3 regions of the Marinomonas epiphytica genome follow, and region 1 is predicted to be linked to each of the others. Evidence: predicted binding sites of a transcription regulator. Region 1 holds the regulator's gene; each other region holds the start of a gene.
The links. Region 1 encodes LexA, which represses DNA repair genes until DNA is damaged. Its sites were predicted from a motif close to TACTGTNTANNTANACAGTA; they were not measured.
Positions count from the first base shown of each region.

Region 1 (10,333 bases):
GAACCTGATAGCCAGATGGATTCCACCTGTTTTATATGATTCATTCGAGAGCCAACCAGTGCTTTATTTGCTTGATACACTCCTTGCTCTGCGAACAAAGCCAGCACAGGGCATTGAATCTTCTGCAAGAAGCTTTGCACACTCTCCTCATCCATTCTAAAGGGCGAGGGTAACTTGAGTTTTTCATCATGGCGCCAGAACCATTGACCATCAGAACAGTGGCTAGATCGCTCCACCAGCAAACTTGCAGCAGCCTTAGTCAATTTAGTAAACCCATTGACACGGGCCAGCACCATCTCGTCTTGAGTTTGGTAAGGACGTTTTCTTTCTAACTTTGGACTTAACATCTTAATCAGAGAGCGCTGTAGAACATCAACCCTATCTTCTGACTGTGCGGTCAATGGGCCAACGTTATCCAACAAGATCAAACTTTTCACCTTATTAGGGCTAATAGCCGCAACTAAGCTTGCAACGGCACCTCCCATACTATGCCCCATCAATATCACAGGGGACGCAAGTTGCTCTAATAGCGCCACGACATCGAGCGCATAATCCCAAATATGATAGAAATTGCCCGCTGCCTTATGAGAAGAAAGGCCATGTCCTGCTAAATCCAGTGCTAATACAGCTTGGTTAGGAATTAACTGTGCTAGTGAACTAAAACTTGCTGCATTATCCAACCAACCATGCAAGGCCAACACCGTGGGTTGCTCTACGCCTTCACACGGATATAGACATGCGGCTAATTGACCATTAGGTAAATCATAGGCGAGCTCAACAACTTCTCTTTGCATCACCATTAATACTCAACATTTGGAGACAATGATCCACTAAATTGACCGCACGCCATGGCCACCACATCAAGATTAACCACGGCGAGTGTGGCCGTAGTCATGGCAAATTGGCGCGGCAGGGGCTGATCAACAAGATAATCCACAAATTGATGAGCAAAGGGTTGATGAGTCACCAATAAAATCCTTGCATACGGCAAATTCTGCAAATAATCTGCTACTAAGTGTTCTTGACCGTCTGGAGTAATGAGGTCAGAAGTAAGGTAGTGGAGCTCCAAGCCCTGCTGCTTAATAAACGCCTCTGCAGTTTGTTGCGCTCTAATATAAGGGCTTACAACAACCGCATCTAGCTTAACCCCTTGAACCTCAAACTGCTGCGCCACTGAACTCACTTCACGACGACCAAAATCTGTTAGTCGACGTTTTTCGTCTTCAACATCAAAGCCGTAAGGTTCCGCTTCACCATGGCGTAATATAAAAAGCGTTTTAGCCTTCTTCATCAGAGTCAACCTTTGGCCAAGGCTGGAAAGGGAATGGCTTCTCATCTGTTTTAAAAGACAAGAAAGCAAAAATTTGTTGTAAAAAAGCCCCTACTGACAAAAGCCAAGTAGATAGGGTCGTTGGCTTATGGGCTGATGCAAAGCGCACTACCCCGACTAACAATACTAATAAGCCAAAAACAGTGATGGCAAGATTTAGCACTGCCCAAAACACCAGCATAAAGATAATTCGAACCCAGTAACTTTGATCTAGATAACCTTGTTTAGCCATTATTTAGTTTCCTCATTCGTTGCAAACTCTACATCCCACTTTTGCTCACCTGTCATCATAGGACCAATAAGCGTTTCTAGCTTGGCCCCGTCAAAAATCAGCTTTGCTAAGCCCTCTGCTAAAGGCATATATAAATCATGCTTATTTGCTTCATCTACCACCATCCGCAAAGTATTCACACCTTCAGCAACTTCACCAATTTCAGCGATAGCTTCATCCAACTTCTTTCCAGAACCTAAGGCAAACCCAACTCGATAATTTCGGCTCAGCGGCGAAGTACAGGTGGCAATAAGGTCCCCCATTCCCGCTAAACCCAGAAAAGTCATCGGATTAGCACCAAAATGCACTGCAAAGCGACTCATTTCAGCCAAACTTCGAGTCATAATCATAGACATGGTGTTTTCCCCAACAGCAAGAGCCTTGGCTAAACCACAGACAATAGCATAAATATTCTTTAGGGCACCGGCCAATTCCACTCCCGTTTCATCTGCATTCTCATAAATACGAAAGGTTGGGGATTTCAATAATTCAATTGTACGTTGCCTAACAATATCATGACGGCTGGCAATCACACTTCCTGTCATATGCCCAGCTGCAATCTCCTTGGCTAAATTAGGCCCACTTAACACCCCGATTAATTCACTGGCAGAGTGACGGCGAAGAATATCGCTCATCAGCTCAAAGCGGTTAGGGTTAAAGCCTTTAGTCGTACTGATCAGTATTTTTTGTTCAGTCAATAACGGCTTAATTCGTTCTGCTACTTGTTCAAATGATTTGGAAGGTATAGATACAAAGACTGTATCACTCTCTAATATGGCTTGCTCTAGATTGCTTGTTGCCAATAACTCTTGATGTAAAGGCGAATTTGGTAAGTAGCGGCTGTTTAGCCCAGTTAGGTTAATTTCTTCAACCTGCTTTTCATTACGCATCCATTGGCTAACTTGATGGCCATTTTGCGCCATAATATTAGCCAATACTGTGCCAAAACTCCCACCACCTAACACACATACTGAATGTTTCATGTTGGCTCCTATTAATCATAGTCCTTTTTTAAGACGAACAACTCACTTCCAATGACTCTGCCCATTCAGGGGAACGCTGAGCTAATTCTTCACACATTTCATGCTCATCAAAGGGTGATTTTAAAACGCTAAGCAGTCTTCTGAAAGGCAGGTAGTCTCCTCTTTCAGCCGCTTCTATTACTTGATGGGCCAAGTAGTTTCTTAAAATATATTTTGGGTTAACTGCCAGCATTGAGTCTTGCTGTGTTTGCCAGTCTCCCTGTATAGCGCGGATTTTCTGATATGACTTAAGCCAATGCAACAACCGCTCCCTGTCTATCACCTCATCCAACAAGAGGGCAAACTGATCGACTTCCAAGTTACTGAGCAAGCGCCAAAATACACTATAATCTAATTTTTCAGCTGCCATTATTTCAAACAGTGGTGGCAACAAGCTGTCTAAAGCTTGCCCATCGTTTATTCCCAACTTCGCCAGCATCAGGTGCTCATAGGTCTGTTGCAAGGTAACTTCATAGGTTTGCAAGATGGCAACCAAATCATCTCTTTCTAAACGATGGGAGAAGCAACGCAATAAGCAATTTAAATTCCAAAGCCCGACACCTGGCTGTCGGTTAAACCGATAGCGCCCCTCGTAATCAGAATGGTTGCATATCCAATTGTCATCATACCCTTCCATAAAGCCGTAAGGTCCATAATCAATGGTCTCGCCGGTGATAGAAAAGTTATCCGTATTCATAACCCCATGCTGAAAGCCCAACGCCTGCCACCGTGCCATGAGCTGGGCGGTGCGAGACACAACCTCAATAAGCATGGCACAAATCGGATTAGGTTGGGACAAACATTGAGGGAAATACATCTGCAGCGTGTAGTCAATCAGCTCGTTAAGCTGCTGAGTTTTTCCTTGGGAATAAAAGTATTCAAAATGGCCAAAACGGATATGGCCACGAGCAGTACGCAACAACATAGCCCCCATTTCAGGGCGCTCTCGATACACCGCTTCTTTACTATCAAATAACGCCAATGCTCTTGAGCTGGGTACACCCAATGCATGCATAGCTTCACTAGCTAGGTATTCACGAATACTGGAACGTAAAACGGCTCGACCATCACCTCGACGAGAATACGGGGTTGGCCCTGCCCCTTTCATGTGCAGATCATACCAGAGACCGTCTTGCCCCTGTAATTCGCCCAATAAAACACCTCTTCCATCACCAAGTTGGGGGGTAAATCCACCAAATTGATGACCGGCATACACCATACTAAGTGATTTAAAAGCCGCTTGTTTACCGCTTAAAATATCAAGAGTTTTCTGGCACTTAAAATCGATCGATAAAAACTGCGCCAGATCAAGGTTGTACTCAACCAAGCGCTGTTGATGGAGGGGATGTATGCGCGTTTCACTGAAAAACGCGCCACCTAATTGATAAAAGTGGTGTTCCAACTGCATAACGACTCACTTTTTAAAGTTAGTTACGCCATGTATTCACAGCGAATGGGCTCACCTACTACTTTTTCAATTTCAGGAATTAAGAAAGCATCATCTTCACTTGCGAAACTCACAGACTTACCCATTTCACCGCCACGCCCAGTACGGCCAATACGATGCACATAATCTTCTGGATCTTCTGGTAGTGCATAATTCACCACCAACTCAACGTTATCAACATGTATACCGCGTCCTGCCACATCCGTAGCGACTAACACCTGAATTTGTCCTGCTTTAAAGCTTTTAAGGGTTTTTACTCGTTTATCTTGAGACACTTCACCAGACAAAATGGCACAATTAATGTTTGCCTTGCGGAGGCGCTCAAATAAATCACGAGTTTCATCACGACGATTAGCAAATATTATCGTTCTTTGCTCACCATTCTCTTCGATCAGCTGCTTTAATACCGGCCATTTTTGTTCAGCCTCAACGGTATAAATAACCTGTTCGATGTTCTTATTGGTGGCTTCTTTTGGCACAACAGACACTTCTTTTGGAAAGAAGGTCCACTGACGCGCTAAGGCTTGAATGTCTTTTGGGAAGGTTGCACTGAACAGCATGGTTTGGCGACGCTCTTTGTGAGGCGTCATACGGATAATACTTTTCACGTCTGGAATAAAGCCCATTGATAACATACGATCGGCCTCATCAAGAACTAGGCACTCAACTTTGTTAAGCATGACCTTTTTGCTACGTGCAAAATCCAAAAGTCGGCCAGGTGTGGCAACCAATATATCCACTTGCTCTGTTTCTAATGCCTGCTTCTGCTTTTCATAGCTCAAGCCACCAACAAGAGAAACAACATTCAGATGACAATTAGCGGTGAGTTTCACCGCTTCATCGGCAATTTGTAGAGCCAATTCCCGAGTCGGAGCAATAATAAGCCCCCGGGCTTGATTACTCGTCTTTTGCTCATCGGCAGGATAATCCAAGAAATCACTGATCATCGCAATCAAAAAGGCTGCTGTTTTACCTGTACCCGTTTGAGCTTGACCAATAATATCGTAGCCCAGCAGTGTCATAGGCAAAGTTTCCGCCTGAATTTCACTGCAATATTCAAACCCCATTTCGGCAATGGACTTAAGCACTCGGTCAGGCAGATTTAAATCGTGGAAACGCAATTTACCTTCCACCGAGTCAACTTGAAAGTCTTCAATAGACCACACTTTTTGCTGCTTATTCCCTGCTCCGCTCGCTTTAGGGCGTTTATTTTGACGTCGCGTGCGCTTCGGTTTTGCGCTCTTTTCGGGTGCTCTATCTTGTGTTTGATTTTCCATATTGGAATCTTAAATAATCTTTCTGTTAGTAAGTGAATAATCTTGCGGTGCAGTGTACCTAATTACAAAAACTTTATCACCCATAGGCAATAAGTTAATAGCGAAATGGCGGCAAACTGCCAATGAGTTGCTGACCATAACGTTTGGTTTTAAGGCGCTTGTCTAAAATATGAATATCGCCTTTATCTGTTTCGCTTCTGAGTAATCGCCCGGTTGCTTGAACCAATTTAAGTGATGCATCTGGAATGGTAATCTCCATGAAAGGATTACCGCCTCTTTTCTGTATCCATTCAGCCAAGGTCGCTTCCACTGGATCATCAGGAACCGCAAACGGAATTTTAGCAATATACACACAGGTAAGGTAATCTCCAGGTAAGTCGACCCCTTCCGCAAAGCTTGCCAAACCAAACAATAAACTCCCTTTACCTTCATCAATTCTTGACCTGTGAGCATCCAGAATCACTCGCTTAGACTGTTCTCCTTGTACAGAAAGAATTTCCTTAAGAGCGTCGCTCACAGCTAAGGCAACGTCTTCCATTTGCCGACGGGAAGAAAACAAAACCAAACTGCCTTTTTCCACTTCCACCTTAGCGTTAAGGTAGGCCACAATTTCCTTAGTATGAAGGTCGGCTTTATTGGGTTCATGCTCCATGTCTGGGACAATGAGCTGAGCATTATTGGCAAAATCAAACGGACTTAACACTCTCAAATATTCGCTATCTCTCGGCACACCTGAACGCATGTTAAAACGGTGAAATTGATTTAACGCCGTTAACGTAGCCGATGTTACAACCGCACCATAGCACTTATCCCAAAGTTGTTGGCGCAGGGTATTAGCAGCTAAAATGGGAGAACCACCCAATTCAATATCTTGCTCTAAGCCTTGCCCAAATAATGTAATCCAGCGTGCATTAGGGGGGTAATTTTGATCATCAGAAGCACTGTATAAACGCCACAGGGACACTGCCTGCTCCAAACGCCCCAAAATACCTCCTAAAATGGGCTGCCAGATCTCAGCCGTCTCTGAGGTCACCCCCATACCCTCATTTTGCTTCACTTTTTTGCACTCATCATGAATGCTTTCAATGTTGTTAAACAGTTTTTGATAGGCCGTTTGTAGACTGTAAGCTAATTGTTTGAGCTCATCAGGAATAACCCCAAACTCAAACCTATGCTGATTATTATCTTGGTCGAGCCCTAAACCTTGAATATAAGGCGCTAGGCCCTGCTGCACATACTGTATAAAGTTAACAATACTTTGGGTTTGTTGCGGGATTTTCATCAAAAGCTGCCCGGTAAGACTCACTTCATCGGTCAATTCCTGCTTTAAGTTAACCAAGTTCTTATCCAGTTGCCTAAGCCAGTTAATACTTTGCTGTAGGCGCACCTCATGGCGAAAATGCCCTATGGCCTTATCGGGTAAATGGTGCCCTTCATCAAACACATAAATGGTTTCAGCGGGAGGTGTCAAAATCGCCCCGCCACCCAATGATAAATCAGCCAGCACTAAATCGTGGTTTGCTACGATAACATCCGCCACCTCAATTTCAGCTCTTGCTTTGAAAAATGGGCAAACAGAGAAGTTTGCACAATTTCGATTAGTACATTGCTGGTGGTCGGTCGTCAGCCTACGCCAATCTTGCTCGCGAATGACCCCCTCCCAGTTATCTTTGTCTCCATCCCAAACACCATCTCGAATGGCGTCATCCATTTCTTGATAAAGCACAGTATTTACATCATCTGCTTGCAAGTGTTGCTCAAACAGCCCTGCAAACATATCTTCCATTGGCTGTTCATCCTGACTTAAATAGCCCTCTAAGTTATTCAAACAAAGATAACGCCCGCGCCCCTTTGCTAAGGTAAATTTAAAAGACAAATCCGTATCAGAGAGTAAATTTGGTAATTCTTTATGAAGTATTTGCTCTTGCAAAGCCACGGTCGCAGTTGAGATGATCAACTTTAAACCACGCTCTTTTGCTATAGGAACGGCGGCAAGGCAATAAGATAAGGTTTTACCCGTACCCGTTCCTGCTTCTACCACTGCGACATGCTGCTCGCCTAACCTCAATCCTTCGCTATCCTGCTTAATATTGCCAAGAGTACGAGCGATAGCGCCGATCATCTGCCGCTGCCCTAGCCTTGGTTTATGAGATTTCGCTTCTAATGAGGCTCGGTAAGCTTGGTGTATTTTTTTCTTTAGTTTATCTGTAAGCATCTAAAAAATTTGAGTAATAGTAATAATGCTGTATATAATAACAGTAACTGTATAAACAACCAGATGACTTATGATTAAATTAACCAAAAGACAATCCGACGTATTGGATACCATTCGCGAATTCATCGACGATACCGGCTTTCCACCTACACGTGCTGAAATTGCAAAACGCTTGGGCTTCAAGTCCCCTAATGCAGCAGAGGAGCATCTCAAAGCCTTAGCAAAAAAAGGTGCCATTGAAATTTTGACAGGCGCTTCTCGTGGGATTCGCCTAGTCACCCAAAGTGCTGACAACGACGAGGGCGACCTTGGTATTCCAGTCATTGGTAAAGTTGCCGCCGGCTGCCCCATTCTTGCCCAAGAAAACATTGACTCCCATGTCCAAGTTCCTGCCGCCATGTTTTCCCCTAAAGCCGATTACTTTTTATCAGTGTCAGGCACTAGCATGAAAGACATTGGTATTTTAGAAGGTGATTTGTTAGCTGTACATAAAACAACCGCCGTGCGTAATGGCCAGATTGTTGTCGCCCGGATTGGCGATGAAGTAACCGTTAAGCGCTTTGAGCAAAAAGGCAGTCAAGTTAAGTTAATCGCAGAAAATGACGATTTCAATGACATCCTTGTGGATCTAGAGAGTGAAGAATTTGCCATTGAGGGCCTTTCTGTTGGCGTTGTGCGCCAACACATCTAATAGCGGCCAATCAAAAAGGTCACCTTTACAAGGTGACCTAATCTTTCAACACTCAACTAAATTAATGCAAGATTTTCGGTCGCATATCAGCCATTTCAGCTTCCATTTGATCTACATCGTCTCCAAATGTGGCTTGATCAGAATAGACAAAATCAATTCCCGCATGAAACATACACTTCGCCAACTCGAAATAGCGATCTTGCAAATAGCTTTTGGTCTCGTCTGAGATCTTTAGTGTTACCAGGGCGGATGTTTCTTCACCATCTTCACTGGCAGGTCGTAAAACAATCTCACCGTCATCAAGCTCGACAATTTCCAAATAGGCTTCTTTCATATTAATACTCTGCAGATTCCTCTCTAAAACGTAACACCAATTCCACCAATTTGGATAAGTACAAGGCTGAGGCCGCACCATCATCTGACCCTTTACCAATCAAGTTATCACTCATTTGTACTGAGCTGGCAGCTCGACATTCAAACTGAACCTGATAAGCACGCTCAAGTTGCGACAACCACGAACCGGACTCATTCAATAAACTGGCTAACTCAGACAATACAGGAATCACCAACTGCTTTTCTTCAGCCTGTTGATACAACTGGCTGATATCAGTAGAAAAGCTTAAGCCATAACCTGCACACACTTCTTGCAACAAACCATTAAGCGCACTGCGTAACTGAAACACGGCAGAGCTTTCAAGGCCAGCACTAAGCCAAGTTTCTTCACAACTCTGGCTTTGCTGAATCAAGCGCCTTGCCGCATCCAACTTCTGGTTTGTAGCACTGGCAACACTGGCTCCTGTCATTTCTTTTTCTTACCTTCTTCAATGACCCATTGATTACCAACATAGAAGGCTTTCCAGCCTGTAGGTTTACCCTCAACTTCGGTCATAACATATTGTTCTTTAGTCTTACGGCTGTAACGTATGACCGTATTATTACCGTCAGAATCACTCACAGGTGCCGTCTTGAAGAAATGATACTTGGGATCAATTTGATCCATGTAAGGTAATATTTCTTTAACCAATGGCGCCCTTGTTTCTCGTTTACGAGGGAATTGACTGGCTGCTAAGAACAGGCCAGTTGCACCATCACGCAAAATATAATGATCTTCAACCTTCTGGCAGGCTAGCTCAGGCATTGGCACTGGGTCCATTTTTGGCGGTGCTGCCTCACCATTTTTAAGTAACTTTCGCGTGTTTTTACAAGTCTCATTAGTGCAACCAAAATACTTACCAAAACGACCTGTTTTAAGTTGCATATCTGAGCCGCACTTATCACATTCAAGTATTGGGCCATCATAACCTTTTATTTTGAATGCCCCATGCTCAATTTCATAACCTGAACACGCTGGGTTATTGCCACACACATGCAATTTGCGCTGTTCATCCATTAGGTAGCTGTCCATAGCAGAGGCGCAAATTGGGCAACGGCGTTTGTTTATGAGCGCCTTAGATTCGCCTTCTTCATCGTCTACTGCTACCGCCTCATCACCTCGGATAAGGTTAATGGTCGCTTTGCAGCGCTCCTTTGGAGGCAATGCATACCCTGAGCAAGACATAAAGACCCCCGTACTAGCGGTGCGTATCTGCATGGGTCTTGAACAGGTAGGACATTCTACATCCGTTGGTGTGGGCTCATTTAGCATCATTCCTTCTTCAGGATCTTCTGCTTTGGCGAGTACATCACTAAAATCTTTATAAAACGCATTAAGCGCTTTAATCCAGTTTTCACGGCCTTCAGCAATCTCATCCAATTGCTCTTCCATTTGCGCGGTAAAGCTGAAGTTCATTAATGAATGAAAGCTATCAACTAATCTTTCGGTAACAATATCACCCATTTTTTCTGCATAAAAACGACGATTCTCGACTCTTACATAGCCACGATCTTGAATCGTAGAAATAATTGCAGCATAAGTAGATGGGCGACCTATACCACGCTTCTCAAGCTCTTTAACCAAACTGGCTTCACTAAATCTCGCTACAGGCTTGGTAAAATGTTGCTCTGGCAATAATTCATTTAGGGTGAGAGTCTCCCCTTTCGCAACGTCTGGTAACGTATTATCCTCGCCTTTCTTAACCAC
Region 1 is NZ_BAAGVX010000002.1:36,730-47,062, reverse strand. Features, by position in the region: gene ACYVGZ_RS00640 (alpha/beta hydrolase) at 1-800, opposite strand, end outside; gene sixA (phosphohistidine phosphatase SixA) at 800-1,291, opposite strand; gene ACYVGZ_RS00630 (DUF4389 domain-containing protein) at 1,278-1,562, opposite strand; gene ACYVGZ_RS00625 (NAD(P)H-dependent glycerol-3-phosphate dehydrogenase) at 1,562-2,584, opposite strand; gene ACYVGZ_RS00620 (protein adenylyltransferase SelO) at 2,613-4,031, opposite strand; gene ACYVGZ_RS00615 (DEAD/DEAH box helicase) at 4,055-5,347, opposite strand; gene dinG (ATP-dependent DNA helicase DinG) at 5,442-7,562, opposite strand; gene lexA (transcriptional repressor LexA) at 7,633-8,253, shown strand; gene ACYVGZ_RS00600 (hypothetical protein) at 8,315-8,587, opposite strand; gene ACYVGZ_RS00595 (DUF6586 family protein) at 8,589-9,056, opposite strand; gene topA (type I DNA topoisomerase) at 9,053-10,333, opposite strand, start outside.

Region 2 (10,333 bases), on a different contig from region 1:
TAAAAATTTTACAAATTCTTGAGAATGCAGGGGAGCATCATCTAAGTGCTGATGATGTGTACCGTACCTTGTTAGATCAAGGTGAGGATGTAGGGTTGGCAACCGTTTATCGCGTGTTAACTCAGTTTGAAACTGCAGGTTTGGTTATGCGTCACCACTTTGAGGCAGGCACTGCTGTTTTTGAGTTGGCGAAAGGGGACCACCATGACCATATGATCTGTTTAGAAACAGGCAAGGTCATTGAGTTTGTTGATCCTGTTATTGAAAAACGTCAGCATGAAATTGCAGAAGAATATGGCTATGAAATTGAAGATCACAGCCTAATCATGTACGTACGCCCTAAAAAATCATAAGGCGTTTAAATTTTATGTAAAAAAGCGGAGGTCACATATTGTGCCTCCGCTTTTTTGTTTGAGCTTTACTCTGGTGCCCTGAATTATTGTAGTTGAACGTTACCTAGCATTTCTTTGGCATGAGCAAGGGTTTGTTCCGTTAATTCGATGCCCCCTAACAAACGCGCAATTTCTTCAGTGCGATCGGCTTCTTGTAATTGATTAACTTGCGAAGAGGTAGCTTGATCGACCACCTGCTTGCTGACTCTTAAGTGTTGATTACCTTGTGCCGCGACCTGTGCTAAATGAGTAACACAGAACACTTGTCCGCGAGCACCAACAGAGCGCAACATGCGACCAACGACTTCCGCAACACCACCGCTTATTCCTACATCCACTTCATCAAACACAAGGGTGGGAATAGTGGATGTATGAGCAGTGACAACCTGAATTCCCAAACTAATGCGTGACAGCTCACCACCTGAAGCCACTTTACGAATGGCTTGAGCGGGTTGGCCCGGGTTGGAGGCGATCATATATTCTACTTCTTCAAATCCGTTAGCACTCACCTGGTTGAGAGGTTGGCAATCAATATAGAAGCGCGCATGTGGCATACCTAAGCCGTGTAGTTGCTCTTCTACTTTCTGAGCGAGTTTATCTTTAACTTTGAAACGCTGTTCAGTTAATGAGGTTGCTAATGCAGTGAGTTCTTCATACGCTTGCTCTTCTTTGTCTTTTAGAGCTTCTATACTCGTTTCACTACTTTGTAGTTGAGCAAGTTCTGCGTCAACACTTTCTCTTAGGGGAATAAGTGCTTCAGGGAGTTGTTTGTGTTTGCGAGCGGTGTCGTAAATGTCCGACAAGCGGCTTTCTACATCTGCTAAACGTGCTGGATCTTGCTCCAGAGTGTCTTGATAATGGTGTAGACTGTCTGCTGCTTCTTGGGCTTGAATAAGTGCTTCGTTCATGAGCTCTAGTGCATCTTCCAGCTCCTTGGTAGGAGGGGAAATTTGCGATGCGTTATGAAGAGCCTGATTCAATAAAGAACAAACACTGCCTTCGTCGTTGTCGACCAAAATGCCGCTGGCAAAGTATGCTTTACTTTGGGAGTCAACTATATTGGAGAGAAACGCCTGTTCTTTCTCTAATTCTGCCAGTTCACCCTCTTTTAAATCAAGTTGAGCCAGCTCCTGGGACTGATAAGAAAGTAATTGTATTTTGGCGTCTTGTTCAGAAGAGCGGTTTTGTTGGGCGGCAAGCTCATCTTTGAGTTGACGCCAAATTTGATATTGTTGAGCAACTTGCTGACTCAATGTCGTTAACTGGCCGTATTCGTCAAGTTGTTGGCGCTGAGCGCTTTTCTTTAAAAGCGACTGGTGTTCATGTTGGCCATGAATGTCGACTAAGTGACTGCCAACCTCTTTTAAATCCCCAAGAGTACAAGGGCGGCCATTAATATAGGCTTTAGAGCGACCTTCTTTGCTAATCACGCGTCTTAAGATACATAAATTGTCGTGCTCAAGGTCTCTTGTTTCTAGCCATTGATACACTTCGGGGTATTGTTGAATATCGAAAGTAGCAGAGATGTCTGCTCGTTTTTCTCCGTGGCGAACGACTCCCGCGTCAGTACGGCCCCCCAAGCAGAGAGATAGGGCGTCTACCATGATAGATTTGCCAGCCCCAGTTTCTCCAGAAATGACTGTCATACCGGTCTTGAACTCCAAATCTAGGCTTTCAACAATGGCAAAATTCGAAATCGCGATGCTATTTAGCATAACAAACTCCCAACAAGAGAAATTAAAATATATGGTTATTTATACAGTAGTTTTTTGCTTTTTGCCAAATGCTATTGTTGTTATTTTGTTCGATTTTATTTTTTACTTTTGTAAATTCTATTTAAATCAATTATTTATATGGTTTTTGCGTGGTTTTCTGAAAAACATTAACGAGAGTAAAGAAATATTCGCTTAGATGGCCCTAATTTTTATGAGGTTTTAGTGTTGAAAGGACAAAAGTTGTCCCAATATAGGCCACACAGATAGACAACAGTTTCTGTTATTTGGAGTAAAAAATGAGTGAGCAACAAGGCAAATCAACAGTCGAAGAACAAGTAGCGAGTAACGAAGTTGAAGAGCAGGTAGAAGGCATTCTTGAGCCTGAATCTGAGATCTTTGAAGAAGCCCCAGAAAGCGACGAATTGGCTAAGGCTTTAGAAGACGTAGCTCAGTACAAAGAAGCGGCTTTGCGCGCCCAAGCTGATGCGCAAAATGTGCGACGCCGTGCTGAACTAGATGTAGAAAAAGCACATAAATTTGGCTTGGAGAAGTTTGCTAAGTCTATTGTGAGTGTTGCGGATAACCTAGAGCGTGCTTTGGCCTCCGCTGAGCAGACTGAAGAGTCCGATCCAGTGCGCGAAGGGGTAGAGCTAACCTTAAAAGATCTAGTTGAAACCCTTGCTCGCTTTGAAGTGAAAGCTGTTGACCCACACGGTGAACCTTTCAACCCTGAATTACATCAAGCTATGACTATGGTGCCAAATCCTGAGATGGAACCAAACACTGTCATGGATGTGATTCAAAAGGGTTACACCTTGCATGGACGCCTGTTGCGCCCAGCAATGGTAGTGGTTTCAAGTGCCCCATAAAAAAACGTCATTTTTTTGACACTGGTCGCTTGAAAAGTATTAAAGCGTACCCAAATACAGAATTATCAACGTAACAATTGAACGAATAAACGAATTTATTGGAGATCTAAACCATGGGTAAAATCATTGGTATTGACTTAGGTACAACAAACTCTTGTGTTGCTGTGTTAGATGGCGAAAAATCGCGAGTGATTGAAAACGCAGAAGGCGATCGTACTACTCCTTCTATCGTCGCTTACACTGACGACGGTGAAACTCTTGTTGGTCAATCTGCTAAACGCCAAGCAGTGACTAATCCAAACAACACTATCTTCGCGGTTAAGCGTTTGATTGGTCGTCGTTTCCAAGACAATGTTGTGCAAAAAGACATTTCTATGGTGCCATACAAAATTGTAGGCGCTGAGAATGGCGATGCTTGGGTAGAAGTTAAAGGTGACAAAAAAGCACCACCACAAGTATCTGCTGAAATTCTTAAGAAAATGAAGAAAACAGCGGAAGACTACCTAGGTGAAGGCATTACAGAAGCGGTTATTACAGTACCGGCTTACTTTAATGACTCTCAACGTCAAGCAACTAAAGATGCAGGTAAAATTGCTGGTCTTGATGTTAAGCGTATTATCAACGAGCCAACTGCAGCAGCACTAGCATACGGTCTAGATAAAAATGCTGGGGACTCTACAATTGCAGTATATGACCTTGGTGGTGGTACATTTGATATTTCTATCATTGAAATTGCAGATGTTGATGGTGAGAAGCAATTCGAAGTGCTATCTACAAACGGTGACACTTTCCTAGGTGGTGAAGACTTCGATATGCGTGTTATCGAATTCTTAGCAGACGAGTTCAAGAAAGAGTCTGGCATTGACTTACACAGTGACCCGCTGGCACTACAACGCCTAAAAGAAGCGGGTGAAAAAGCTAAAGTTGAGTTGTCTTCTTCATCTCAAACTGAAGTGAACTTGCCTTACATTACGGCTGATGCAACTGGTCCTAAGCACTTAAATGTGAAGTTGACTCGTTCTAAGCTAGAATCTTTGGTTGAAGAGCTAGTTGTTAATTCCCTAGAGCCTTGCCGTCAGGCGCTGAAAGATGCCGAACTTTCTGCATCTGAAATCGATGAGGTTATCTTGGTCGGTGGTCAAACTCGTATGCCTCTAGTTCAGTCAAAAGTGGCTGAGTTCTTCGGCAAAGAGCCACGTAAAGATGTGAACCCAGACGAAGCGGTTGCTATCGGTGCTTCTATCCAAGGTGCTGTATTAGCAGGTGATGTTAAAGACGTATTGCTACTAGACGTTACACCTTTGTCTCTTGGTATCGAGACCATGGGTGGTGTTATGACGGCTCTTATCGAGAAAAATACGACTATCCCTACGAAAAAGTCGCAAACATTCTCGACTGCTGAAGATAACCAGAATGCGGTAACTATTCACGCTCTACAGGGTGAGCGTAAGCAAGCTGCACAGAATAAATCTCTAGGTCGTTTTGACTTGGCAGATATTCCACCTGCACCACGTGGTGTGCCGCAAATCGAAGTAAGCTTCGACATTGATGCGAACGGTATCTTGAGCGTATCCGCTAAAGATAAAGCGACTGGTAAAGAGCAGTCTATCGTGATCAAGGCGTCTTCTGGTCTAAGTGACGAAGAAGTTGAACAAATGGTTCAAGACGCAGAGGCAAACGCTGAAGAAGATCGTAAGTTCGAAGAGCTTGTGCAGGTTCGTAACACTGCTGACGGTATGATCCACGCTACTCGTAAAACCTTAACTGACGCTGGTGATAAAGCGACAGAAGAAGAGAAAACTGCGATTGAGACAGCAATTAGCGAGCTAGAAGAAGCACTAACGTCTAACGATAAAGAAAAGATCGAAGAGAAAACGAATGCGTTGACTCAAGCGTCTGGCTCTTTGGCTCAGAAAATGTATGCTGAAGCTGAAGCAGCACAGCCAGGTGAAGCAGGTCAAGAATCTGCTCAACCACAAGATGATGCTGTAGATGCAGAGTTTGAAGAAGTAAAAGACGATAAAAAATAAGCCCTAGGCTTATTTTTTATCTCCCCTGAAATTATGGGGGAAGCTAGAAAACACGGTTTTAGGGCCGTGTTTTGCTATCTATAACCCTTCCATTTTAGGGTGAAAAGTAATTTTATTTACGACTCAGACTTAATGATTCAGGAATGCCTGCAATGAGCAAAAGAGACTACTATGAGGTTCTTGGTGTAGCCCAAGACGCAGATAAAAAAGCGATCAAAAAAGCCTATCGCTCACTGGCTAACAAGTACCATCCGGATAAAAATCCAGACAACGCTGAAGCACTTGAAAAGTTCAAGGAAATTGCAGAGGCCTACGAAGTTTTATCCTCTGAGGAAAAGCGTTCAGCCTATGATCGATTTGGTCATGAAGGTGTGAATGGCCAAGGTGGTTTTGGTGGTGGCGCTGGAGCAGGTGGTTTCAGCGATATCTTTGGTGATGTATTTGGCGATATTTTTGGTGGCGGTGGACAGCAAAGCCGTACCCGTCGTGGTTCTGACTTACGTTACACGCTAGAGCTAGATTTAGAGCAAGCTGTATGGGGATGCGACGAGAAAATTCGCATACCAACGGCAGTGTCTTGTAAAACATGTGACGGTACAGGAGCCAAAAAAGGAACGAAACCTGTTACTTGTCAGACCTGTCAAGGGCAAGGGCAAGTGCGTGTATCGCAAGGCTTTTTCTCTGTACAGCAAACGTGTCCACAATGTCATGGCCAGGGTACTATCATCTCGGATCCATGTCATGACTGTCATGGTCAGGGCATGAAGCAAGAGTACAAAACACTGTCTGTTAAAATTCCTGCGGGGGTTGATACAGGTGATCGCATTCGCCTATCTGGTGAGGGTGAAGCTGGACCTCATGGTGGACCGTCAGGAGACTTATTTGTCCAAGTTTCTGTGAAACCACATAATATTTTTGAACGTGACGGTGCTAACCTATACTGTGAAGTGCCCGTTAGCTTCACAACTGCGGCGCTAGGTGGCGAAATAGATGTTCCGACACTAGATGGTCGTGTGCGTTTAAAGGTAACGGCTGAGTGTCAAACGGGTAAGTTATTCCGACTACGCAATAAAGGGGTAAAACCTGTGCGTGGTGGCCCAGTTGGTGATCTAATCTGTAAAGTGGTTGTGGAAACACCGGTTAACTTAACAGAGCGTCAAAAAGAGCTGTTTACCGAGCTTGCTGAAAGTATGGGGGAAGGTACTGATCATTCGCCTAAGCAAAAAAGCTGGTTCGATGGAGTAAAGCGCTTTTTTGATGATATTAAAAAGTAACATTGCTCAACGTAAGAAAAAGGCGCTTATTTAGCGCCTTTTTCTTTTAGTAAGTAGTCTATGTGGTTGCGCAATAAGCTGGCAGCGTTAGTAAAGCTTTTGTTATTAGGGATGATAAAGTCCGCTTTGCTCCGAATCTCAATGGTTTTAAGAGCGGCTTGGCGTACATGACGCATGTAGCGGCTAGTCACTTCATTAACATTACGTCCACGTTCAGCAATGTCTCGCTTCAAACGTCTTACCACAGCAATGTCCATATCAGTATCTACAAACAATAAATAGTCTACGGCATCACGCACACCAGGATCTTGGAACATCATGTGACCTTCCACCAGGACAATATGAGTGGGTTCCAAGTTACGGTAACCAACACGCTTATGCTGAGAGTGGTCATAAACTGGAATCTCATTTGGTTGTTGGCGGTTCTTACAATTGTGAATGGCCAAGGTTAAGCTTTCTAGGTCAAGAGAGCTTAGGTCGTCAAAGTTATACACATCAGGGTCGATGCTGCCACATCCATTGTAAAAATTATCTTGGCATAAAACGGTAATTTTATCGTCTTGTCCTTCTGCCAAAAGAGAGCAAAGGCGGCTTTTACCACTGCCTGATACTCCAGTTACGCCAATTACGAGCGCCATTCGTCACCTCAATGATTAGATAGTTTTATTGCTAACTGCTTTACACCATTTTAACAGAGATCTGTAATCTACGCTGGAGATATATACAAAATTGTTTGCTTAGTCAAAAAGGTGGCTTGCTAGATCTATCTTTTGTTGTGAAATTGTAATCATCTAGTTAAATGAGTTTGTTTGAGGGTGTTTTATTTTCAAGGCTTGGTATGCTTTATATCTAAGGACACATTGACGAGCGTTATGGGTATGCGAAAGTTCTTCTTCATTTTTTTATTCATCCTATCTCCTTTTAGCGTACTGGCCGAAGAGTCAGAAGAGCTAGAAATTGAAAAACCTAAGCTGTTAACTGAAGCTATGTTATTTGGCCTGCCGATTAATGACCTCACGCAAACGGCTTTAGACAAGCAACTGAATGCACGTGGTATAGAAAGCTACCCTTCTTACAAAGAGGGGGTAGTAAACTATGGTTTAGGGGAAGAAGGGATTCTAGGAATAAAAATTCTAACCGTACAATACAATCGTTCAGGGCATTTTAAACAGGCAATTTTTGCAGGCATAGTAGAAGATAACGGTAAGCGTAAAGCCATAGGGGAGTTATTAGAAAGGCGCTATGGCAAACCAGAGTTAGGTTTTGTAAAAGACGGTTATGGCCGAGCAAAGTGGTTATTTGATGACAACTGCTATATTGAACTTCATAATACTACTTTCGATGTGTCAGTGAGTTATGTTGATGCTAGGCCTAAAACGGTTTCTCCATCTGGTCGTATTGATGTACAGGCATTGTCACGTAAGTCTCAATAGCTTTTGGTACAGCCCAAGATAATTCATGCCCTTTTCCGACTTTAATTTAAGATTTGCTTATTTCATTCAGCCTTACCTTAGTGACATTGCACTGGCCCTAGTGGCTACCTGTCTGGTTATTTATGGCGATAAAATTAATGCCTTCATTAAACGCCAAGTTTCTTCTTGGGTCTTTGTGGCCCGCATAATGGCATTTATTCTTATGTGTACTTTTGGGTACGGCTTTCTTACCTTGTGGGGGCAACCAATTGTGCTTTGGACATTGTTGCAGATAGATTTGGTTTACCGGCCCGTGAGTGTGTTGATCTGTTTTAGCATTTTAGGATTTCTTGCCGAAAGAAAACGTTATTTGTAAAAAAAATCATGAAATTTCACTTCATTTTTTGTTATTGAATTACGATATAAAAGAACGAAGTCCGCTTAGCTTTTACTTTTCTATCTTGGTATGTAGTAAAGTTTCTATATCTAGGTTTATTTCTTGTTATTTCAATAAAATATTTTCTAAATATAAGATTTAAAAGGCTTTTTTGTAGCCTTCTTACAATTTGTTTTTACCAATTTGTGACGTTAGACTGCGCCCATGTTGAACCTAAAAGGTCTTATTCAGAGGTAAAAAAATGTCAAATACTTGGTTACAAGCTCTTTCTCAAGCGGAATCTATGATTCCTTTGCTAGGTAAACTGGGCCGCGAGCAATCTGTTAAAGTGCAATTGGCAGGAAACACGCTAATGGCTGATTCTGTAACAAGTTTGATGGAGACCTTTGAATCTTATCCTGAGTTAGATCTTAGCCAAGTATACCAGTTGCTCACGCAACTACAGGAAAGCCAAATTGCTAATACCACCGTCGAACTTGAAACTTTATTAGCAGAAGATGACTTGCAAAACATAGCGAATAGTCAGTCTACAAACACCGATGAAACACCTGTAGTGCTTTACGGATTTGGTCGTATTGGTCGTTTGTTAGCACGCCGCATGTGCTCATTAGGTCATACGACTCCAGGAATGAAGCTTGCTGCGATTGTCGTTCGCAAAGCTTGTGAAACAGACCTAGTTAAGCGTGCTAACTTATTAAAGTACGATTCGGTGCATGGCACTTACGACGGCATTGTAAAGATTGATGAAGCAAACCAAATTTTAGTGATTAATGGTCAGTCAGTAAAAATAATTTACGCCTCTGATCCTGCCACAGTGAATTACCAAGCGCATGGAATTGAAGGTGCGCTGCTAGTTGATAACACTGGCCGCTGGCGTGATCACGATGGTTTGAGTGTGCACCTAAATCGCCCTGGTATTGAGCGTGTGGTATTGACAGCTCCAGGTAAAGAAATGAAGAACGTTGTTTTTGGTGTTAATGACGGTGATATCGCTGAAACAGATCAAATTATCTCCGCTGCTTCTTGTACCACTAATGCAATCACACCAATTCTATCGGTTCTTGAAGAAAAATTTGGCATTGTCTCTGGGCATGTTGAAACTGTTCATGCTTACACAAATGATCAAAACCTGATTGATAATATTCATAAAGGAGATCGACGCGGTCGTGCAGCCGGAACGAATATGGTGATGACAGAAACGGGTGCTGCTAAGGCGGTATCCAAAGCGATACCATCTTTAGAAGGTAAGTTAAGTGGTAGCGCTATCCGTGTTCCTGTCATTAATGTATCAATTGCTGTGCTCAGCTTGAACTTAAAGCAATCGGCATCGGTTAAAGAAATTAATAGCTTGCTGAAAGGGGCGTCAAATACTGCAGAGTTGTCAGGGCAAATTGGCTTTAGCGATTGTGCTGATGCGGTAAGCTCGGATTTTATTGGTTCTCAACAAGCAGGAATTGTTGATTCCTTATCAACAAAAGTCCGTGATAATCAGGCAATCCTATACGTTTGGTACGACAATGAATACGGTTACAGCTGTCAGGTAGTGCGCTTGATGGAAAAGCTTGCGCAAATGAAAAGCCTAGAATGCGACATATTAGACAGTGAAGCTGCTTAGAAAAGCTATTTAATATTCCCTTTAAAAGCAATGTAGCTTACCGCTATGTTGCTTTTTTTATGGAGCTAGAAGGAGCTTAACTGAAATTGCTAAGCACATACAAATTACCATAGGGCGAATTAGTTTAGCTCCCTTGGTGATGACTAAGCGTGAGCCAATCTGAGCCCCCAGCCATTGGCCGACTCCCATCACTATCCCTAATAGCCAAAGAATGTGGCCTGTAAAAGCAAACAAAAACAATGATGTGCAATTGCTGGTGGCATTAAGGACTTTAGTATGGGCGGTTGCCGAAACAATCGATAACCCCATGAAGCATAAATAGGCAGTAGAAAAGAATGCTCCAGTACCTGGGCCGATTAGACCATCGTAAAAGCCAATGCTGGTTCCTACGAAAAAGGCGAACTGGTTTTTTGTTAGCGCAACACGGCTAGCAATAAAGGGTTGGGCTTTGGGTAGGAAGAAGAAAAACACCGCCACAGCGATCAAAATGATTGGCACTGCTTTTAATAAAATGCCACCGTCGATATAGGAAACGAGCAGTGTGCCTAGCATACTTCCGATGGCGGTCATTAAAATAGGCAAACGCATGTCTTTTAACTTCACTTGGCCTTTTTTAACAAAGTGGTATG
Region 2 is NZ_BAAGVX010000030.1:26,980-37,312, forward strand. Features, by position in the region: gene fur (ferric iron uptake transcriptional regulator) at 1-353, shown strand, start outside; gene recN (DNA repair protein RecN) at 437-2,107, opposite strand; gene grpE (nucleotide exchange factor GrpE) at 2,404-2,976, shown strand; gene dnaK (molecular chaperone DnaK) at 3,090-5,006, shown strand; gene dnaJ (molecular chaperone DnaJ) at 5,159-6,280, shown strand; gene ACYVGZ_RS09015 (uridine kinase family protein) at 6,307-6,918, opposite strand; gene ACYVGZ_RS09020 (uridine kinase) at 7,153-7,713, shown strand; gene ACYVGZ_RS09025 (DUF3392 domain-containing protein) at 7,739-8,068, shown strand; gene ACYVGZ_RS09030 (glyceraldehyde-3-phosphate dehydrogenase) at 8,331-9,704, shown strand; gene ACYVGZ_RS09035 (TSUP family transporter) at 9,762-10,333, opposite strand, start outside.
Region 2: recN (DNA repair protein RecN) is a predicted target of LexA. The motif match lies at 2,137-2,156, and genes of this name have one in related genera.

Region 3 (10,333 bases), on a different contig from region 1:
CACATAAAACCAAAATTTTACCTAAAGAGCGCTCATCACAAGCACTCGGCAACTGCAGCATAGTTGGACCAAGCTTATCGGTTAACCCCGCCAAACTATCCATAAACTCTTGCCACTCTTGCTCGATTTGCGGCCACGGGCGATCAAACAGCCGATGACTAATCGTTTGCGGCACTTTAAAAGAAAAACGAAAACGTTCAGGAACAGAATCATACCAGCGTTGCAATTGAGCAGCGTCAACCTTGGTATAAAAGGTTGAACCCACCTCAACACAACTAAAGTACTGCGCATAATAAGCCAAGCGCTCAGCACTAGGCACTTGATTTGGATACAACCAACCCACCCAAGCAGGGTGCTGCCATTGAGCCATACCGTAATGAATACTCATGTTAGAGCTCGTTTGATGCACTCTTTCAAACACACAATCCAGCAAATCATGTTATTTAAGAGGCCACGGAATGGGGTTTATATTCAATCTCTAAAATATACCATACCTTATCTCCAGTAGGCGTTTTAACCCTAATATCATCATCTACCTGCTTCCCAAGGCAAGCTTTCGCCATAGGTGAATCGATCGAGATATAGTCATCGTTACCGTAAATCTCTTCTGACCCTACAATTCTAAATTGACGCCTTGTTTCGTCGTCATCTTCAAGCGTTACCCACGCCCCAAAGAACACCTTACCTTCCTGTTGAGGGTGGTATTCTACGATCTCAATGCCGTCGAGCAGTTTTCGCAAAAAACGCACTCTGCGATCTATTTCACGAAGTTTTCGTTTATTATATTGGTAGTCAGCATTCTCTGAACGATCTCCTAGGCCAGCCGCCCAGGTCACTATTTTTGTTATTTCTGGCCGCTCTTTACGCCATAAGTAATCCACTTCATCTTTGAGCTTTTTATGGCCTTCTGGGGTGATGAGCTTTCTTCGCATTACTCTGTTTCCTAAAAACTTATGCAATAATCTAATGCCTTTATTTTAAATTCCAGAAGAGGAATTTCATAGCACAGCAGGTTTCCCCCAGCTAAAAAAATGCCACCTAAACAACCATAGTGCTTAGGTGGCATTCTCTTCAAAGGAATTATCTTAACGAATTAAGACTCTTCTTTGTGAACATGCACGTCCATTTGAGGGTATGGAATGCCAATGCCGCGCTCATCAAATGCGTATTTCACTTTTTCTAATACGTCAGCACGAACTGTCCAGTAGTCTGCCGCGTTAACCCAAGGGCGTACAACAAAGTTGACAGAACTATCTGCTAACTCTGATACCGCAATAGTACACTCAGGTTCTTTTAGAATACGCTCATCAGCCTGAACAATCTCTTCTAGAACTTGTTTCGCAGTTCGGATGTCAGCGTCGTAGCTAATACCAACCACTAAATCCACTCGGCGAGTTTGCTCACGGGAGAAGTTAACAATAGAACCCCCTGTGATAGCTGAGTTAGGAACAATAACCACACGATTATCAGGCGTTTTTAGGAAGGTACAAAACAGCTCAATACGATCTACTGTACCCATTTGACCAGCAGCATCGATGAAGTCTCCGCTCTTGAATGGGCGTAAAATAATAATCAGCACCCCTGAAGCAAAGTTAGACAATGAGCCTTGTAGCGCCAAACCTACCGCTAAGCCTGCAGCGCCTAAAATAGCAATAAAGGAAGTCGTTTCAACACCAACTTGACCCAGAGCCATAAGCACTATGCCTGCGAACATCAAGGCATACAGAATGCTTGAAGTGAACCCCGCCACGGCTTTATCAACGTTCGACTTTAGCATGCGACGTTCGCACCAAGCTGATACCTTGGTTGCTAAAAATTTACCAACAAAAAAGATTACCAAGCCAATTGCAAGGTTTATTAGGCTATCAGTAATGATTGGCAGCCATTGTGAACCTTGGTCAAATAAGTCTTGTACATCATCCATATTTATTTTCCCCTCGTTTATCTATAGTTTTAAGCTTCATAAAGCACTTTATGGCGCCACTCGTCTAACAGAGTTTCCAATAGTAGAACCCCATTTTTATTAAAAACCATGTATTGCTGGCCATTTAATAATCGAGTTCTTTTTACATAAGAATCATCAATAAATATACAGGTTTCTCGTAAAGATTCTAAATCTTTGTTATCTCGAATGCTCATGCCAATAAACACATGCCAATCACGCTCTAACAAAGACCCTTCAACCGCCCTATGTAAAAGGCTTACACAATCTTTTTCGCTAAACTGATAGTAAGGTATTTTAGACTTATGCCGTACATAAAATAACATTAGCCCCACTAGCAATACAAAAAATAATACAATTGAAATGAGCAGCTCTAATAACATCAGACAAAATCGTAGGATAATAACTCTGTACGGGCTTCTAACAACTGATTTTTATATTTTTCCTCATAACCATCCATTTCCTTGAGAAACTTAGCTCGCGCTGTAATTGGCAAGGCTTTCCATTGATCATGAGTGGGAATATGCTGAGTCAGTTCTTCAATTTGATAGAACACAGAAATGTTGCCCTTTTCAGATAGATCTACACCTAATTGATCCAATAGGTTTTTGATACGAATGCTCGCTTCGATCCAGTTCATTTCTTCAGAATCAGCGGCTTTAAGTAGCACTCTAATACTGTCGATACGCTTATTACGCTCTTCTCGCACGCGCTCCTCTCCCTGCTTAATCTTTTGCGCTCGCGCTTTATTAAGCTTAATTTGGCGAACAATAAACCAAATTGAAACCGCTATCACCAATAGTGACACCACCAGAAACACCAAAAACGTGGTAATAGACATAACACACCTTAATAACTAATTTGATTCGTTTTCTTGGACAAGATTTTTAATTTGTGCAAACAAGTGTGGCGTTGCGACTAACAGAGAATCCCCATTTACAACGTCTGGCCAACGCTGAGAAGACTCTCCATAATGCCCTACTGTCGCGCCGGCTTCTTCCGCTATTAGCGTGCCCGCAGCCATATCCCAAGGTTTTACGGACTCAAAGTAGGCATCTAATCGCCCTGACGCCACCCAACACAGATCCAAGGCCGCGGATCCCGCCCTGCGGATATCCTGACAGTTCTGCAAAATCTTAGACACTTTTTCTAAGAGGGAAGGCAATCCGTCTTTCACGTAGGGAAAACCTGTTGCAACTAATGCATGACGTAATACGGTATTATTTGTAACCTGGATGACTTTATCGTTACAAAATGCTCCCTGACCCTTTATAGCGGTATAACACTCATCTAAGAAAGGCGCGTACACCACTCCTACAACTCGCTGTCCTGCCAGATAAATACCAATCGATACAGCAACGTGGGCATGACCATGTGCAAAGTTTACCGTTCCATCAATCGGGTCTATTACCCAAACCGGCGTTTGCTCAGCAGTGTCCTGCCACGCCATAGTAGGCGAAGACTCTTCCGAAAGAATTTCATGACTAGGAAATCTGCGCCTAATTTGCTCACATATAAAGAGATCGACCGCTAGATCTGTCGTGGTCACTAACTCGTGCCCAGCTTTGTAATCACGCTGAAAACCCGCTTCTTGACGGGCCTTTTTGATCATCTGCCCAGCGTGTAAAGCGAGCTCTTTCGCATGAGCCAGCCAATGTACATATTCTTCATTCATATAATGCCGTTTACCCCAATTAACTTGCTAAACGCTCGTTTAACCAATGTGATATATCAACAATTTGCTCAGGGCAAACAGAATGGGGCATAGCATATGTTTGGCTTGCGACCTGATACCCTTTCGACTCAAGTACCTGTTGTGCCTGCACCGCCAAACTTGGCGCAACAACTGGATCCTGGCTGCCATGATGGATCAAAAAGCATGTATCACCATTCACAGATTCACTTGCCCCTGGCAATTGATCTGCTCCTACTAAGTAGGTAGACAGGGCCATGACACCAGCAAATTTGCGCTGAGACTTTAAAGCGGTTTGATAAGCAATCACACCGCCCTGAGAGAAACCAGCCAAAACGATAGACTCAGGGTTCATACCTTGAGCAATTTGTTCTTCAACTAAAGCGTTTATTTGCTGACGCGACTCCTCAATGTTCGCCATGTCGACTTTACGCTCTAGTGTCATTTCAAAAATATCGTACCAAGCTCGCATGGGCATCCCCCCGTTAATCGTCACAGGGCGCATAGGAGCATGGGGAAAAACAAAACGAACAGACAATTCTGGATCAAGAGCCAAAGCAGGAACAATGGATTCAAAATCATGCCCATCAGACCCTAAACCATGTAGCCAAATAACGGCAGCATTTGGATGCTCACCTGTTTCCACTACAACAGAAGGCAATAAAGACGCCATGTAACACACTCCACAAAGAAAACTTAAAACACTTAATAGGTTAACACGCCCAAAGCCAGTTTAAGTCTTTTCGAAAAGTTTTTTTCAAGTCAAAATGACAGACACAGTTGTTGGGGGGCAGGTGGGTTAAGTCGATAGCCCACACCAATCAGGCGAACGGGTTTGGCCTGCCTTTCGTATGCGGTAACTAACAATTCGGTGAAAACCTTATCAGACAGTTTTGAATGAATGGGTTTTTCAATGGTCGTTTGAGTGAAATCATGAAACTTAATTTTTAAATAATACTTTTTTAATTGATTTTCGTAAGACTTACCTTGCATCCTTTTATTCAAGTCAGCAATCAGCCTTGGTAGCACCAAAACGCAGCCCGACAAATCTGAGATATCTTTATCAAAAGTATGTTCAACTGAGATGCTTTTACGCTGGCGGGAGGTCTGCACTGGCCTTTCATCGACTCCCAAAGCATATTGAGATAGGCGAAAAGCCATACTGCCAAATTGTTTCTGTAGGGTAGTAAAATCCACTTTTTGTAAATCTTCACAACTAAACACATTGAGTTTAGCAAGCTTTTCTTGGGCCACTTTACCAATCCCAGAAATACTTTTAACCGGCACTTTAGCCACAAAATCAGTCTGTTTAGCAGGAGAAACCACGGTTAAACCGTCTGGCTTTTGCCAATCACTTGCGACCTTTGCTAAAAATTTATTGGTAGCCACACCAGCTGAAACGGTAATACCAACACGTTGGAAAACCTTCTCTCGTATCGCTTGGGCAATCAAGGTAGCACTGCCTTGTAACTGCTCACATTGACTGACATCCAAATAGGCTTCATCGAGAGACAGTGGCTCAATAATATCTGTGTATTCTCGAAAAACCTCGTGCATTAACTGAGAAGCTTCTCTGTATTTGGCCATATTGCCATTCAGAATTTTTAACTCAGGACATAAACGCTTTGCATGTGCTGTTGCCATGGCGGAACGCACACCATATTGCCTAGCAACATAATTAGCAGTCGCCAAGACCCCACGACGCTCAGCAGGGCCTCCAATAGCAATAGGGATATCTCGCAAACTTGGGTCATCACGCATTTCTATTGCAGCAAAAAAACAATCGGCATCTATATGAATAATTTTTCGATTCGCCTGCATGGCACACCAGAAATAAAACTGTATAAATAAACAGTATATAAAATTAACATTCATCTTGCCCAGTACAAACTAACCACAAAAAAGCAACATCCGCGAAAAAAAGCTATTTTTTCAATAAAAACACATAAAAATACCACTTTTACGCCTGCAAACATGGACGCTCACCAACAAAATAGTTTACATTTTCTCTATTAGATTAGAGGGTCATCCAAATTAAGCGGTTAGTGGCTTATCTTATTGACTTTCTAAGGCTTAAAATGAGCCTTAATATACGGATTGCTATTCAGGATGCCATCATGACATTGATAAAACGTTTTTCACTGCTTGCTTTTACTGGGCTTGTTTTAGCGGGTTGCCAAACCGCCACCACTCAGCAAGGCCAAACCACTGGCACCTGTACCAGTGTTGCTCCTTGTAATGGCAATACCACAGGAGGAAGCACTGCGACAAATCAGAATCAGGGGGCACTGAACGCCAACAATACGATCGCCGTGATTAAGCAAGAACCTATAGTCGTAAATGCTACAGGCTTTGCAGCCATGATCACCAGCAAACGTTTTTCCAAATCCCAAGCTCGCATTATGACTTTACGAAGCTCAACACTGGATGCGTACAGAAATTTATCAGAAAGAGTTTACGGTTTAAAAATTGACGGTTCCAGTTCCTTAAACAACTTGGTTCTTCAACACGATGAATTAAGAACTTATGTCGATGCCTACCTAGTCGGCGCCAAGGTGGTCTCACAAAGAGAGCACGAAGATGGCACCATTGAAACCGTAGTTGAAATGGCCCTACAAGAAAACTTCCGTCAGTGTGTAAGCTCACCACAAAACATCAGTAACAACCCTAACTGCCAAGTTCAACCAGGCTATCAAGCAGTCAACGTACAAAGTAACTCAACCCCCACGACCAACTTTTATACTATTGAATAATAATGCGTCAGTTTCTTAAACAGGCAATATGCATCAGCGTATTTGCCTTATTATCGGTAGGGTCATGGGCCGCCAGTGTTGAGGCTGTAGGTGAAGCCGTGATCTATAATGATGACCTAGTAGATGCACGCTATCGTGCAACGGAACAGGCCATCAAACAAGCCGTTCTTGAATCTAGCTCCCGCGTCAGCGTAAAAGACAGTCTGATTAATGGCGAGCTTGAATCTAGCGTAGAAATCCGCAGTGCAGGCCACGTACAAAAAGCCCGTGTGGTTTCAGAGCAACGTAATGGCGATATCTTAACCGTTATTGCTCGCGTTGAAGTAACCGCTGACTCTCAGTGCAGCACTGGACACACACATTATTACAAAAAAGCCGTCGGGATTACGGGGTTTGACTTACAAGCCCCTCAACAAGCCCGTTTAGGCGAGCTAAGCAACATAGCACGAGAACTCCCCAAAAGCTTAGCCGACGAGATTAATCAGCGCGGCTTCTTACGCGCGTTAAGTGCAACTAATTTTGCGCTCTATCCTGATCTTATTAATTCACCGACTAGCAACAACTTCGACGGCTCCCTAAGCAACATTACCTTAGCCGGAGAAAAGCTAGGCGTTCAGTATCTTATTAGTGGCGTGATACGAGACATTAGCCCTGTTTATTTAAGGTCTCCTGACGACAAAGACGCCGAAGCTGTCCCCCTTGACAGTAAAGAAAGGAAATTTGTGGTCGACATATACCTATACGATAGCTTTAGTGGTGAATTATTATTTCAAGAAAGGTATAACGAAAGCGGCAATTGGGACATTTCTGACCATGCTAGAGTTGGCTTTGGCACGGCACGATTTTGGTCTACCCATTATGGTAAAGTAGTTGAGCAAGCGATTAAGAAAAGTGCTTTAGACACCAGTGAAAAGCTACGCTGCCAACCCTTTATGGCCAACGTTTTTCGCATCGAAAACAACCGCATCCATATTGATGCTGGGTCTCTTGCAGGCATCAAGCAGGGTGACAAGTTTAACGTTTATCGTCGCTACGAGGTCTTTGATCGGTTACAAACTGCACAAACCCAGCTGAACAACGCCAATATCAGTGTTACAATAAAGCAAGTTCAGCCAAACTTTTCTATTGGCGAACTTGCTGTCGATGCAAAAATACTCAACGTCCAACAAAGAGATGTTGTGATCGCTTGGTAAATAATTAACACAGTGCCAGAACATTTGGCTTTTTATTAGGATGTACACATGAACAACGAATTACTACACCATTTAGAACAGCGCATTAACGAAGCAGTAGAAGAGATTGGAACGCTACGTAAGCGCATTTCAGAACTGGAAATGCAAAATTACGAGTTAAGCGAAGAAAAAACTGAACTAAACAGCCAGCTTCAGCAAACTAGCGAGCAGCAAACTAACTGGGAATCTTCTCTTAACAAAATGCTTGAGCGCCTTAACCAATTGGATAACAATTCATGAGAGCCCTAATTTTAGCCGTTTTGACCCTTTTTAGCGTCAACTCCTATGCTGAGAACCAAATTGCCAGCTTAGTCACTTTTGAGTCTACCGCAGCACGACCTACGACTACGGAAGGAAACAACGTCACTTCCATTGTGAACACCTTAATGGAGTTCACCTCACCTTCCAATATTTCTGCATACGGCGGTTTTTCATTTGTTATTGGCGAGAAGTTTGAAAGCGCAGTTACTTTGGGTGCACGTTTTTACAGCTCAACACCGGCCTTTCAGGTAATCGCGGGCATCCCTATGTGGTCTTACATTGGGGGTGGCGTGTCATTTCTTGATGAAACGACCTATTACCCAGAAGCAGGTTTTCGTATTGCCACTTCTGACGCCACTCGAATGGACGTATTTATTAAAATACTGAACAGTCAAAGCGATACCTACGACAAACACTTCATGGTGGGTGCAGGTTTAACTTTCTAGAGATCATGAAACTTATGTCAATGCTTGCTGCTGGTGTGGCTATTTCACTTATATTTATCTGGTGGCAAAACACCCATCAAGTCTCTTTAGTTCTTCCTAATGACGAACAAAAACGTGAGATGCTAGGCATAGACACTAAACCTAGCGTCCTTTTAACGCCTTTATAAAGAGATCAAGCCTGCTTTATGGAACAATTAATCCAGCAATTAGAAAGTCGCATTAGCCAATTGGTAAAGGCTTTAGAAGCTGCTCAAACAGAGATCGCAGAACTCAAAAGCAGCTCTACTAGCCATACTAATGAAACTGAACAAAGTGCTTCACTGGACCTTCTTCAACAAATGAGCAAGCGCTCTACAGAGGACCAGCTACAACTTTACATAGAAGACTCCTTGGACCTACTGGAGCCAGAGAAAAACACTCCAGCAGCCCCACCTAAAGAGCCCGTATTTGAAACTCAATTAAGCTTTAACTTAACCCATGAGGGCACTGATAGTAGCGCCCAAACCACAATGACAACACAGACTATAGATATGACCAAACCACAGACTGAACAAACTGCACTACCAGAAACTCAAGCAGAGCTGACAGAACAAGAAACTGCACCAGCCAACTTGGACAAGGTAGATTCAACAGCTAGCACTGAGCAATCACCTGCCACTGCCAGTCTGACTCCAGAGCAAAAAAGACGTCAGAAGAATCAAAAAAACAACCGTCGCCTTATTAAAATGCTTGAAGAGCGCTATCCTAAAGCCTTCGACTGGAATCAACCAAAACCTCTAAAAGTTGGCATTGATAAAGACATGGTGCTGGATGAGGAGTTTAACGCCAGCAAACAAAAACGTGCCCTAGCCGCTTACACTCGCTCTGACCGCTACAAAAAGTGCCTACAAACAGGTCAGCCACGTATCGACCTAGAGGGCAACCCAGTAAGCGATGAGCCAGCATTACCTGAGGCCATGCTAACTCGCAAGCCGACCACCAATCGCCCTAAGAAAGAAGCTCAGCGTCTTCAGAACAAGGCTACGAATAAAAACAAACGCCCTAACAACAAACCTAGCGGCAATCCGAAAGCGAACAAACCACACAAAAAAGAAGAAGATGCCTTTAGTCATCTATCTGATGATGAACGCATGAAGGCTAAATTGGCACAATTGTTAAATAAATAACAAAAAGTGCTTTACAGAACACAGCGCGGACTATAATATATGCCGCGCTGCTGTGGAGGGGTTCCCGAGTGGCCAAAGGGAGCAGATTGTAAATCTGCCACGAAAGTTTCGGTGGTTCGAATCCACCTCCCTCCACCACTTCTTTTCTTTCTTATGTATCAACCAGATACACATTTTCTAAAAAATTTTCTCATATAAAAACTTAAGCCATTTCATCAACGGCAATTAAATTCTACGCTCAACAACCTGTCACAAAATGTAGGGCGCCGTTAGGCCGCAGGCCGTAATGCGCCGTTGATCGCACAACACCCATCATTAAACAAAATGCCATTGAAATCATGCACCGCCAATCGTAGGGCGCCGTTAGGCCGCAGGCCGTAATGCGCCATTGATCGCACAACACCCATCATTAAACAAAATGCCATTGAAATCATGCGCCGCCAATCGTAGGGCGCCGTTAGGCCGCAGGCCGTAATGCGCCATTGATCGCACAACACCCATCATTAAACAAAATGCCATTGAAATCATGCACCGCCAATCGTAGGGCGCCGTTAGGCCGCAGGCCGTAATGCGCCGTTGGATGCGAAGCACCCATGACCGAATCAAATCCCATTGAAACATGCACCATCAATGGCAATGCACCATTGGTCGCGCAACACCCGTGATTGAACAAAACTCCATTGAAATCATGCACCGCCAATCGTAGGGCGCCGTTAGGCCGCAGGCCGTAATGCGCCATTGATCGCACAACACCCATCATTAAACAAAATGCCATTGAAATCATGCACCGCCAATCGTAGGGCGCCGTTAGGCCGCAGGCCGTAATGCGCCGTTGGATGC
Region 3 is NZ_BAAGVX010000036.1:70,474-80,806, forward strand. Features, by position in the region: gene ACYVGZ_RS12085 (DUF72 domain-containing protein) at 1-388, opposite strand, end outside; gene greB (transcription elongation factor GreB) at 444-932, opposite strand; gene ACYVGZ_RS12095 (mechanosensitive ion channel family protein) at 1,094-1,924, opposite strand; gene ACYVGZ_RS12100 (hypothetical protein) at 1,954-2,268, opposite strand; gene ACYVGZ_RS12105 (DUF2489 domain-containing protein) at 2,325-2,783, opposite strand; gene ACYVGZ_RS12110 (inositol monophosphatase family protein) at 2,799-3,617, opposite strand; gene ACYVGZ_RS12115 (alpha/beta hydrolase) at 3,637-4,308, opposite strand; gene dinB (DNA polymerase IV) at 4,398-5,456, opposite strand; gene ACYVGZ_RS12125 (LPP20 family lipoprotein) at 5,753-6,388, shown strand; gene ACYVGZ_RS12130 (flagellar assembly protein T N-terminal domain-containing protein) at 6,391-7,581, shown strand; gene ACYVGZ_RS12135 (cell division protein ZapB) at 7,630-7,860, shown strand; gene ACYVGZ_RS12140 (hypothetical protein) at 7,857-8,327, shown strand; gene ACYVGZ_RS12145 (hypothetical protein) at 8,342-8,494, shown strand; gene ACYVGZ_RS12150 (ProQ/FINO family protein) at 8,513-9,493, shown strand; tRNA gene ACYVGZ_RS12155 (tRNA-Tyr) at 9,548-9,631, shown strand; gene ACYVGZ_RS12160 (hypothetical protein) at 9,951-10,277, opposite strand.
Region 3: dinB (DNA polymerase IV) is a predicted target of LexA. The motif match lies at 5,473-5,492, and genes of this name have one in related genera.